Regions from separate parts of the Rhizobium sp. P28RR-XV genome, predicted to be linked through region 2. Evidence: riboswitches for the same ligand, from Rfam matches in the RefSeq annotation. Region 2 holds a riboswitch; the other holds the start of a gene.
The links. Region 2 has a riboswitch for FMN ahead of ribB (3,4-dihydroxy-2-butanone-4-phosphate synthase). Riboswitches for the same ligand answer to the same signal wherever they lie in the genome.
Positions count from the first base shown of each region.

Region 1: another riboswitch for FMN. It lies ahead of HGP12_RS25435 (6,7-dimethyl-8-ribityllumazine synthase); the one in region 2 lies ahead of ribB (3,4-dihydroxy-2-butanone-4-phosphate synthase).

Region 1 covers NZ_JABAIG010000012.1:144,104-148,840, reverse strand. The annotation lists gene HGP12_RS25445 (ABC transporter permease) at 1-761, shown strand, start outside; gene HGP12_RS25440 (ABC transporter ATP-binding protein) at 772-1,833, shown strand; FMN riboswitch at 1,939-2,084, shown strand; gene HGP12_RS25435 (6,7-dimethyl-8-ribityllumazine synthase) at 2,174-2,650, shown strand; gene HGP12_RS25430 (VOC family protein) at 2,710-3,060, shown strand; gene phnF (phosphonate metabolism transcriptional regulator PhnF) at 3,116-3,844, opposite strand; gene HGP12_RS25420 (bifunctional 2-polyprenyl-6-hydroxyphenol methylase/3-demethylubiquinol 3-O-methyltransferase UbiG) at 3,846-4,532, opposite strand; gene HGP12_RS25415 (VOC family protein) at 4,652-4,737, opposite strand, start outside.
Region 2 covers NZ_JABAIG010000006.1:373,013-377,749, reverse strand. The annotation lists gene tpiA (triose-phosphate isomerase) at 1-526, shown strand, start outside; gene HGP12_RS15525 (glucose 1-dehydrogenase) at 603-1,385, shown strand; FMN riboswitch at 1,491-1,636, shown strand; gene ribB (3,4-dihydroxy-2-butanone-4-phosphate synthase) at 1,750-2,376, shown strand; gene HGP12_RS15515 (DoxX family protein) at 2,432-2,860, opposite strand; gene HGP12_RS15510 (ROK family transcriptional regulator) at 3,081-4,232, opposite strand; gene HGP12_RS15505 (AraC family transcriptional regulator) at 4,495-4,737, shown strand, end outside.

The DNA of each region.
Region 1 (4,737 bases), on a different contig from region 2:
TCGCGGTTGCCATCGGCCTCATCTATTTCCTGGTGCCGCTCATCGGTACGTTGGAATTCTCGTTGCGCATGCGGCGCGGCGCCTACAGCTTCGATGCCTATGCTTCGGTCTTTTCGGACTTCACCTTCCTGACCGCCTTCGGCTTCTCGATGTTGATGGCACTTCTGACCATCATCTTCGGCATGCTTCTCGTCGTGCCAACCGCATATTGGGTGCGACTGCGGCTGCCGCAGCTTCGCCCCTTGGTTGAATTCATCACGCTGATGCCGCTGGTCATTCCCGCCATCGTCATCGTTTTTGGTTATCTCCGCCTCTATAATTCGTCGTCGATCCTGCCGCTGACGGGCTATAATTCCACGACGAACATTCTGCTTGTCTGTTCCTACATTGTTTTATCCCTGCCCTATATGTATCGTTCGGTCGATACGGCGATGCGTACCATCGATATCGGCACGCTGACGGAAGCAGCCGAAAGCCTTGGTGCAAAATGGACAACCATCATGTTCAAATGCATCTTTCCGAATGTCATGAGCGGTGTGCTTTCCGGAGCGTTCATCACACTCGCGATCGTCATGGGTGAATTCACCATGGCGTCGCTGCTCAACCGTCCGGCGTTTGGGCCCTATATGCAGCTTGTCGGAGCTAACAAAGCCTATGAGCCGTCTGCGTTGGCGATCATCGCGCTCGCTGTGACTTGGCTCAGCATGGCTCTTCTCCAGCTGGTCTCCCGTTTCTCAAAATCCGCTCCGATTAAGGCGTAAGGTCCCCGCTATGGCTTTTCTCGAACTCACCCACATCAAGAAGTCTTTCGGCGACGTTCACGTCGTTCACGATTTCAATATGCAAATCGAGAAGGGAGAATTCATCTCCTTCCTCGGACCGTCGGGCTGCGGCAAGACGACCGTGCTGCGCATGATTGCCGGCTTCGAGGCCCCGACCGCCGGCACGCTGACGATCAACGGCAAGGATCAGCGCCACTTGAAGCCAAACCAGCGCAACATCGGCATGGTGTTCCAGGCCTATGCGTTGTTTCCGAACATGACGGTCCATGACAACGTCGCCTTCGGCCTCAAGGTCGCCGGCATGGCGAAGCCCGACATCGACAAACGCGTCAAGGAGATGCTTGCTCTCATCAAGCTCGATCATCTCGCCAGCCGCTACCCCTATCAGATGTCCGGCGGCCAGCAGCAGCGCGTGGCGCTGGCCCGCGCCATCGCCGTCAAGCCTCAGGTTCTCCTGCTCGATGAGCCGCTGTCGGCACTGGATGCGAAGATCCGCGTGTCGCTGCGCGAGGAAATCCGCGCTATTCAACAGCAGCTCGGTATCACTACTGTCTTCGTAACGCACGACCAGGAAGAGGCCCTGTCGATCTCTGATCGCATCGTCGTCATGAATGCCGGCCGCGCCGACCAGATCGGTTCGCCTTTCGAAATCTACAACACCCCGGCCACCCGCTTTGTCGCTTCCTTCGTCGGCACGCTGAACCTCATCGAAGGCAAGGTCGTGGATCCCAACAACAACCGCATCACGATCGGCGATCAGGATGTCACGCTCAAGCAATCGGTCACCGCCTACAAACCTGGTGATACGGTATCGCTGGCTCTGCGCCCGGAAGCAGGCTCATTGGCCGAATCGGCCAAGGGCGATACGGCCCTGACCGGTGAAGTCTCCTCGGCTCACTTCCTTGGGTCGGTCATCCGCACCCGCATGAATGTCGCCGGCAACACCATTTCCTTCGATATGTTCAACAGCCCCGGCATGATGCCTCCGAGCGTCGGCGAAAAGGTGACGCTGCGCTTCGCATCGTCCGACCTGCTCGTCATTCAGGATTGAGCACGCCTCTGCGTCGCAGGGAAACTTTGAAAAATTATTCGCAAGCGCCGGGTCAAAAGCCCGGCGTTTTTCTTTGATTTCCATGAGGGAAAGCATCTATAGTCCACGCGTTCTCAGGGCGGGGTGCAATTCCCCACCGGCGGTATGGGGAGTTTCCTCGAGCCCGCGAGCGCCTTCCGGGCTTCGGAAGGGTCAGCAGATCCGGTGAAATGCCGGAGCCGACGGTATAGTCCGGATGGAAGAGAGCAAGCCGGGTTGCACCCTCCCTCGCGCGGAGAGTGCTGCAATTCTGCGTGTTCGCCCAAGGGATATTTGACAACAACCCTTGAAAGGCAAATTCATGACCATTTCGATTTCTACCCAGCCGAGCCGCGTTGCGATCATTCGGGCTCGCTGGCATGCCGACATCGTCGATCGTTCGGTCGACTCCTTCATTGCCGAATGGCAGACGACGGAAGGCGCGTCGCCGATCGACATCTTCGACGTCCCCGGCGCGCTTGAAATTCCGCTGCATGCGCAGACGCTGGCCCGCAATGGCCGCTATTCCGCAATCGTTGCCACCGCTTTCGTTGTCGACGGCGGCATCTATCGCCATGAATTCGTCGCCAACACGGTTCTTGATGCCATGATGCGCGTCCAGCTCGATACCGGCGTGCCGATCCTCTCGGCAGTCCTGACACCGCATCACTTCCAGGAGTCGGAAGCGCATATCCAGTTCTTCAAGGAACATTTCATCATCAAGGGCCGTGAAGTAGCAAGCGCCTGCCGCCATATTCTCGCGGAACGGGCCAAGCTGCTGCCTGCAGTCACGGTCTGAGCCAGCATAGTGGAGGCGCGGTGAAGGCCCGCCTCCATGTCCACAAGGAAGAAACGTCAGTGACCGTCCTACGCATCGTCCCAAACCTGCCCGCCGCCGATCCCGACACCGCTCGCCTTTTCTATCAAGACCTACTCGGCCTCGATATCGTCATGGATCACGGCTGGATCCTCACTTTCGCCTCTGAGGCGGCAACGGTTCCGCAGATCAGCATCGCCAGCGAAGGCGGCTCCGGCACGATCGTCCCCGATCTCTCAATTGAAGTCGACGACGTCGATGCGCTTTATCAGCGAGCCACATCCCTGGGCTTCGGCATATTGTATGACCTGACGGACGAGCCTTGGGGCGTTCGCCGCTTCTATGTCCGCGACCCCTTCGGCAAGGTGATCAATATCCTTTCGCACCGCTGAGGCTGACATAGGCGGGCGCTTTTGCCTCAGCTATCGGCAAGATCGTCCCAAACTGCTATCGCAGATCCACGTTGAAGGTGATCCGCTCCGCTGACCACATCGACTCCGAATAGGTGATCGGCACCCCGTCCGCATCCGCGTCCAGCTTGCGCGTGATAAGGAGCGGTGTGGATTTCGGCTGCCGCAGAAGCCGCGCCTCTTCCGCCGTCGGCATGCGCGCCTCGATCTCCGTCGACAGTCGCTCGTAGTCGGTAACGCCGTAGCTGGCGAGCGCTGCCGAAATCGTTGGATGTTGCAAGCGCGCCTTGTCGAAATCAGGGAAGCGCACGGCCGGATAATAGGAATCCCCCAATTCTATGGGCACACCATCAGCCGTCATCACGCCACGTCGATGAATGACCGGCGCACCCGCCACAAGCTTCAAATAGGCAGCGACTCGTTCCGTCGCCGCCACGATCTCGTGAACGAGCAATTCGCCGCCCGGCTCGAAGCCCTGCTCGATCAGGTTCTTGGAAAAGCGCGTGCGCTTCGACAGCGTATAGTCGAGCACGCCCTTATGAACGAAGGTTCCCCGCCCCTGCTCGGCGCGGACCAACCCACGCTGCTCCAGGCGGCCCAGTGCCTGACGCACCGTGAAGCGGCTGACGCCGAAACGCCGCATCAGCTCGGGTTCGGTCGGTAATTTCTCTCCGGGCACGAAAGTCCCGGCGGCGATATCGGCCGCCAGGATTTCGCCGATCTGATGCCAGAGCGCACTGCCGCCCTTTCGATCGATCGTCTCCATGTCAGACGCGCTTTTCGAGCCGGAACAAAAGCTTGTATTCGGCCGGGTAGCTCAAGGCATCGAGAATGCTCGGATAATATTTGCGGTCCTTCGTTGCACGCACGAAGCCGTCATAGCCGAAACGTTTGACGGAGACATCGAAGCCGGCTGCCGTGAAGGCTTCGATATAGTCCTGCGGGGACCGATCCTGCATCGGTGCATTGCTGTTGTCGCCGATGAGCTCGAGCCATTTCGGCCAGAGCGGCATCTCGTTGTGGCATCCGGTCACAGCGTAATAGACGCCGCCATTGCGCATGACCTGGAACATCTGTTCGGCGTGCTGTTTCAGCTCCGGCAGCAGATAGATCACCTCATAGCTGAAAGCGACATCGAAACTATCGGCGAAGGGCGACAGGTCGGTCGTCACATGAAACTGCAGCGGCATATTGCCAACAGCCTCGACCGCAGCAGCCACCGACTCCGAAGCGATATCGATGCCGACGCCGTGCCGGAACGGCCGGATGCCATAGAGCAAGCGCAGGAAACCGCCGCGATTGCAGCCGAAATCCAGGATCGTCTTTGAGGAGAAATCACGCTCCGGCACCGTTTCGATGAAGTGCCGCCAATAGGGGCTATGCGATTCCGCCATTGCGGTATCACCCTGCGGGTCCTTGTGCCAGGTGGCGTAGATAGATGCTGCGTTTGCCATGATGTGCTCGCTGTTGGAGTGGACTGAGTTTGAGATAGCGCAGCTTCACGACAATAGCATGAATTCGTCCGGACGACTGGAGTATTTATTTGGCGCGCCACGCCCGTCGAGATCCGCTGCTATGCGCAATCCACCATCCATTGCACGCCGAACTGATCCGTCAACTTGCCGTAATAGCTGCCCCATGGCTGGAGAGCGAGCGGCG
Region 2 (4,737 bases):
TACCGGAGATGTTTCCGCGGAGATGCTTACCGAAATCGGCGCGCGCTTCGTGATTCTGGGACATTCAGAGCGCCGCTCCGCCTATAGGGAGGCGGATTCTGCAGTCGCGGCCAAGGCGGCAGCAGTCCACAACGCGGGGCTGACGAGCATCATATGCGTCGGGGAGACGCGCGCAGAACGGGATGACGGCAGAGCGATCGAGGTCGTTCGCGCCCAGCTTGAAGGATCAATTCCCGATGCCGCAACCAGTTCGAACATGACGATCGCCTATGAACCCGTCTGGGCGATCGGGACAGGACTGGTTCCGACCCTCGAGCAGATCGAGGAGGTACATTCGTCCATCCGGCAAACGCTTGAGGCGCGGCTGGGAGAAGATGGCCCCCGTGTCAGGATCCTCTACGGCGGTTCGGTCAAGGCATCGAACGCAAGGGCGATCTTCGGCGTCTCCAATGTCGACGGCGCCCTGGTCGGAGGCGCGTCCCTGAAGGCATCGGAGTTTGCCGGGATTATCTCGGCAGCTGTTTGAAGTCGCCAGCAACAGGCAGGGCGATCGGCCTCAGGATCAGCGCCCGGCATGGCTGTCACTGCAAAAGGAATAGGAAATGCATCGCTTCGAAAACAAGACCGTCGTCATCACCGGCGCGAGCCGTGGCATCGGCGCCGCGATCGCCAGGCGCTTCGCGCGCGAAGGCGCCAATCTGGTGGTCTCCGCCAACGAGGAATCCGTTCATGCGGTCGCCGATGAGATCAAGGCTGGCGGCGGAAAGGCGATTTCCTTCGTCGGCGACGTGACGGACAAGGCCAGCGTAAAGGGTCTCTACGACGCGGCCGAGACGGCCTTCGGGGCTGTCGACGTTTCGATCCAGAATGCCGGCGTCATCACCATCGCCCGCGTCGAGGATATGACCGAAGGCGAATGGGACAAGGTCATGGCCGTCAACACGAAGGGCGTCTTCCTCTGCGCGCAACAGGCGATTGCCCGCATGCGCAAGCATGGACGCGGCGGCCGCATCATCAATACCGCCTCCGGCCAGGCGCGTGACGGGTTTATCTATACGCCGCATTATGCGGCATCGAAGATGGGCGTCGTCGGCATAACCCAGAGCCTTGCGAAGGAAGTCGCGATCGAGGGCATTACCGTGAACGCCTTTTGCCCCGGCATCATCGAAACCGACATGTGGGCTTATAACGACCAGGCATGGGGCAAGCTGCTCGGCAATTACGGTCCTGGTGAACTCATGAAGGAATGGGTCGAGGGCATTCCGATGAAACGGGCCGGATCGGGGGAGGATGTTGCAGGTCTCGTCACTTTTCTGGCCAGCGACGATGCGGCCTACATCACCGGCCAGACGATCAATGTCGATGGTGGTTTGATTATGTCCTAGCTTCGTTCAATAAAGAGGAACTGTGCTTTCACCGCAAAACCAGCTTTTCGAAAGCGGAAGTGCGGTCAGCCTCTTGCAGAACGAAACAATCATCATCTATCTTAGAGATGTTCTCAGGGCGGGGTGTAATTCCCCACCGGCGGTATCGAGGCAACTCGGAGCCCGCGAGCGCCTTCCGAATTTCGGAAGGGTCAGCAGATCCGGTGAGATGCCGGAGCCGACGGTCATAGTCCGGATGGAAGAGAGCAACGCAGGAGACGCCGCTTCAATGGTGGCGTTCACATGCTTGTTCGCCCAAGGGAAAATGGTGGCTTTGACAGGCCATGCGCGCCGTTTTGAACGGCAACCCTTGAAAGGCAGGAAAATGGCAATTTCGAAAATTGAAGATGCGATCGCGGCGATTGCGCGGGGTGAGATCGTTGTGGTCGTCGATGATCGTGACCGCGAAAACGAAGGCGATCTCGTGATTGCGTCCGACGCGGTCACGCCACAGGCGATCGCGTTCATGATGAGCCATGCCCGCGGTCTTATCTGCGTTCCGATGGAAGGCGAAAGGCTCGACGAGCTCGAAATTCCGTTGATGGTGCCGCGCAATACCGAGGTTTTGAAGACCGCCTTCACCGTCTCCGTGGATTACATCCCGGGAACGACCACCGGAATATCCGCCGCCGACAGGGCGGCAACCGTTCAGGCCCTCGTCAGGGATGGCTCACGTCCGGAGGAATTTGCCCGGCCCGGTCATATTTTCCCTCTCCGCGCGCATCCGAATGGCGTCTTGTCGCGTCCCGGCCATACCGAAGCGGCTGTGGATCTCGCCAGGCTTGCCGGCTTGTCGCCTTCCGGCGTGATCTGTGAAGTGGCGAATGATGACGGCACGATGGCTCGGCTGCCGGAACTCGAAATATTTGCAGAACGCCATGGCCTGCTTTTGGTTACGATCGAGGATTTGATAGCCTATCGATTGGCGAACATGCCGGAAAAAGCAGCCTGATGATTGGGGTCGCTTCGCAAGCCGGCATGCTATTCATCGTTTGGCACGAAGGATATTACTCGGTTTCTGCGCTCGGCCGGCCCACCGTGGCGACAAGCACGCTGCCCGGCCCATGCACGGCGGCGAAGAGCAGGCCAGCCACGAAAGTAAAGTGATCGACGAAGAAGCCGAATTCGGCCTGATTACCCGTCCAGTGTGATGGACCGTGGAATGAGAATGCAAGAAAGATGACATAGAGGGCTGCAATGATCGCCGCCGGGATGAAGAAGGCACCGCTGAGGAAGGCGATGACCAGCAGCGCCTCGAGAGCCGCTGCACACCAGGCCAGGAACAGCGGTAACGGGAAGCCGGCGGCGGCGATGTAGCTGGCGGTCGCGCCCATGTCCATGAGTTTGAATGAGACAGCCATCAGGAAGACGGCCGCGAAGATTAGACGGGCGATGAGAATGGCGGCGGTCTGCCAGGTCGATTGAATGTTTTCCACGATGTACCTCCGGTTTGAAAGCGGTTGATGCTCCAAGGACGGCCGGCGAAAGGAAATTCCGACAGAGGTCAGAAATTTTTTTGAGGTCATCCATCGTCGGAGGCACTTCGCTTCATGAGCGCCGGTAAACTACTGAGATTGGGTTGCGCACTTAGGATATTGCGCAATATTCCGGCGGATCGCTTTGAATATCGTGCGATGTCGCCGCGAGCGAAGGCCATCACAACACCGTCTCGAACAAGGGGACCAATGCCGCGCCGATCGCACCGGGGGAATCGGTCATCTCTGCTACCGTCAGCTCAGGCACGTCTCGTAATGCGCCGTGACGAGGCAGATTGTTAATCTCAGTCCGTTCGATCATCATCTTCGCCAGCCGATGCGGAAGCTCACCGCCAAGGACGATCAAGGCAGGGTCGAATACCGCACAGATCGCGTTGATGGCGCGATTATGCGCCGGCATCACACGATCGACCCATTCGGTGACGTCATCCCAATTCAATAGCTCTTCGCGTTTGAGATCCCGCAGCGTCAGATCCGGGTATCCTTTGGCGCGAAGATGTTCGAGCAAGACACCGAGTGCCGGTCGATCGCCATAGTCTTGACGCTCGAAGAGAACCGAAAACTCGCCGGCATTGCCGAAACTGCCGCGAAACGGCATGCCGCCGGAAACCAGACCGCCGCCATAACCGTGAAGATGGGCGATATAGGCGAAGTCCGGAGCATCGCGACCGACGCCGAAGATCGCCTCCGCCAAGGCCGCGGTCCTTGCGACATTATCAGCCCAAACCGGCAAGCCAAGCCGCTTGCCGACGATCGGCGCCAGGTCGATCAGTGACCAGTGAGCGAGCGGCAGCGGACAATTGAAGGCTGTTTCCAGCATGCGGTGCCCGGAGACTGCCAAGCCGACACCGAGGATATCGCCGCGCTTGGCGCGTCGGCGAATAAGAAGGTCTTCGAGCGCGGCTTCGATCCGGTCCAATTCTACCGGAAGCGAAGATCCCGCCTGCGGGATTTCCACGTTTTCCAGAGGCTCTCCGAAACCCATGAGGCAAAGGCCGATCGAGCCGACATTCACCGAGATTCCGAGCGTCAAGCACCAGTCTCTGCACAGCGTCAGTCCAGGGCTTGGCGGTCCGGGGCGCCGGGTTTCCGACGCGGAAAAGACGACCATACCTCGGTCATGCAGCCGCCCGACAATTCGATGCAGGGACTGCTGCGTGAGGTCCAGCGGCTCGGTCAGGTCGGAGCGCTCGATGCCGGGAGACTTCCAGATCAGCCGCAGCAGGTCCCGCTCGTTCCGGGAAGCCACGCGTGAAGGTTGAAGATCCCGCAAAAAATGGACTGCAACATGGTCGAGCGGATTATACTTCATTTTCTGACCATTTTAATTTACACTATAAGTGTGAATCTTTCGAGGACGCTTTGTTTTTCTCAAGCTGAGAAACCCGGTCCCTGATGTGCCGATCCTGCTTACTTCATCAAGATCGGCCCGGCCAGCGGAGATCGCGCCAATCCCAGCCCGTCAAAGGAGGCAGCATTGGAGCATTCGGGAGGTCATATCGGTGTTGCGACAATCTCAGGCGAGGTGCGGTACGCGAATGACAAGTAGGCAAGGGGAGTAAGAGCCAAGCTGCATGGTATCGTTGAGCTTCGACAATGTTGCGCGCCGTCACGACGCGTCACCTTATGATTTCGCGCCAACCCACAAGGGCCGCGATTTCGAGTCGATGGTCGAGGCGTTTTCAGGAGCCTATGGCGTCTTTGCTGCCAAGCCATTGGGCAAGGACCGGGCTTTCACCTGGGCGGCGGATTTTAGAAGAAGCGGGTCTCTTACGGCGGTCCATTCGGCCTATGAAAGTCCCTGGGAAGTCCGGACG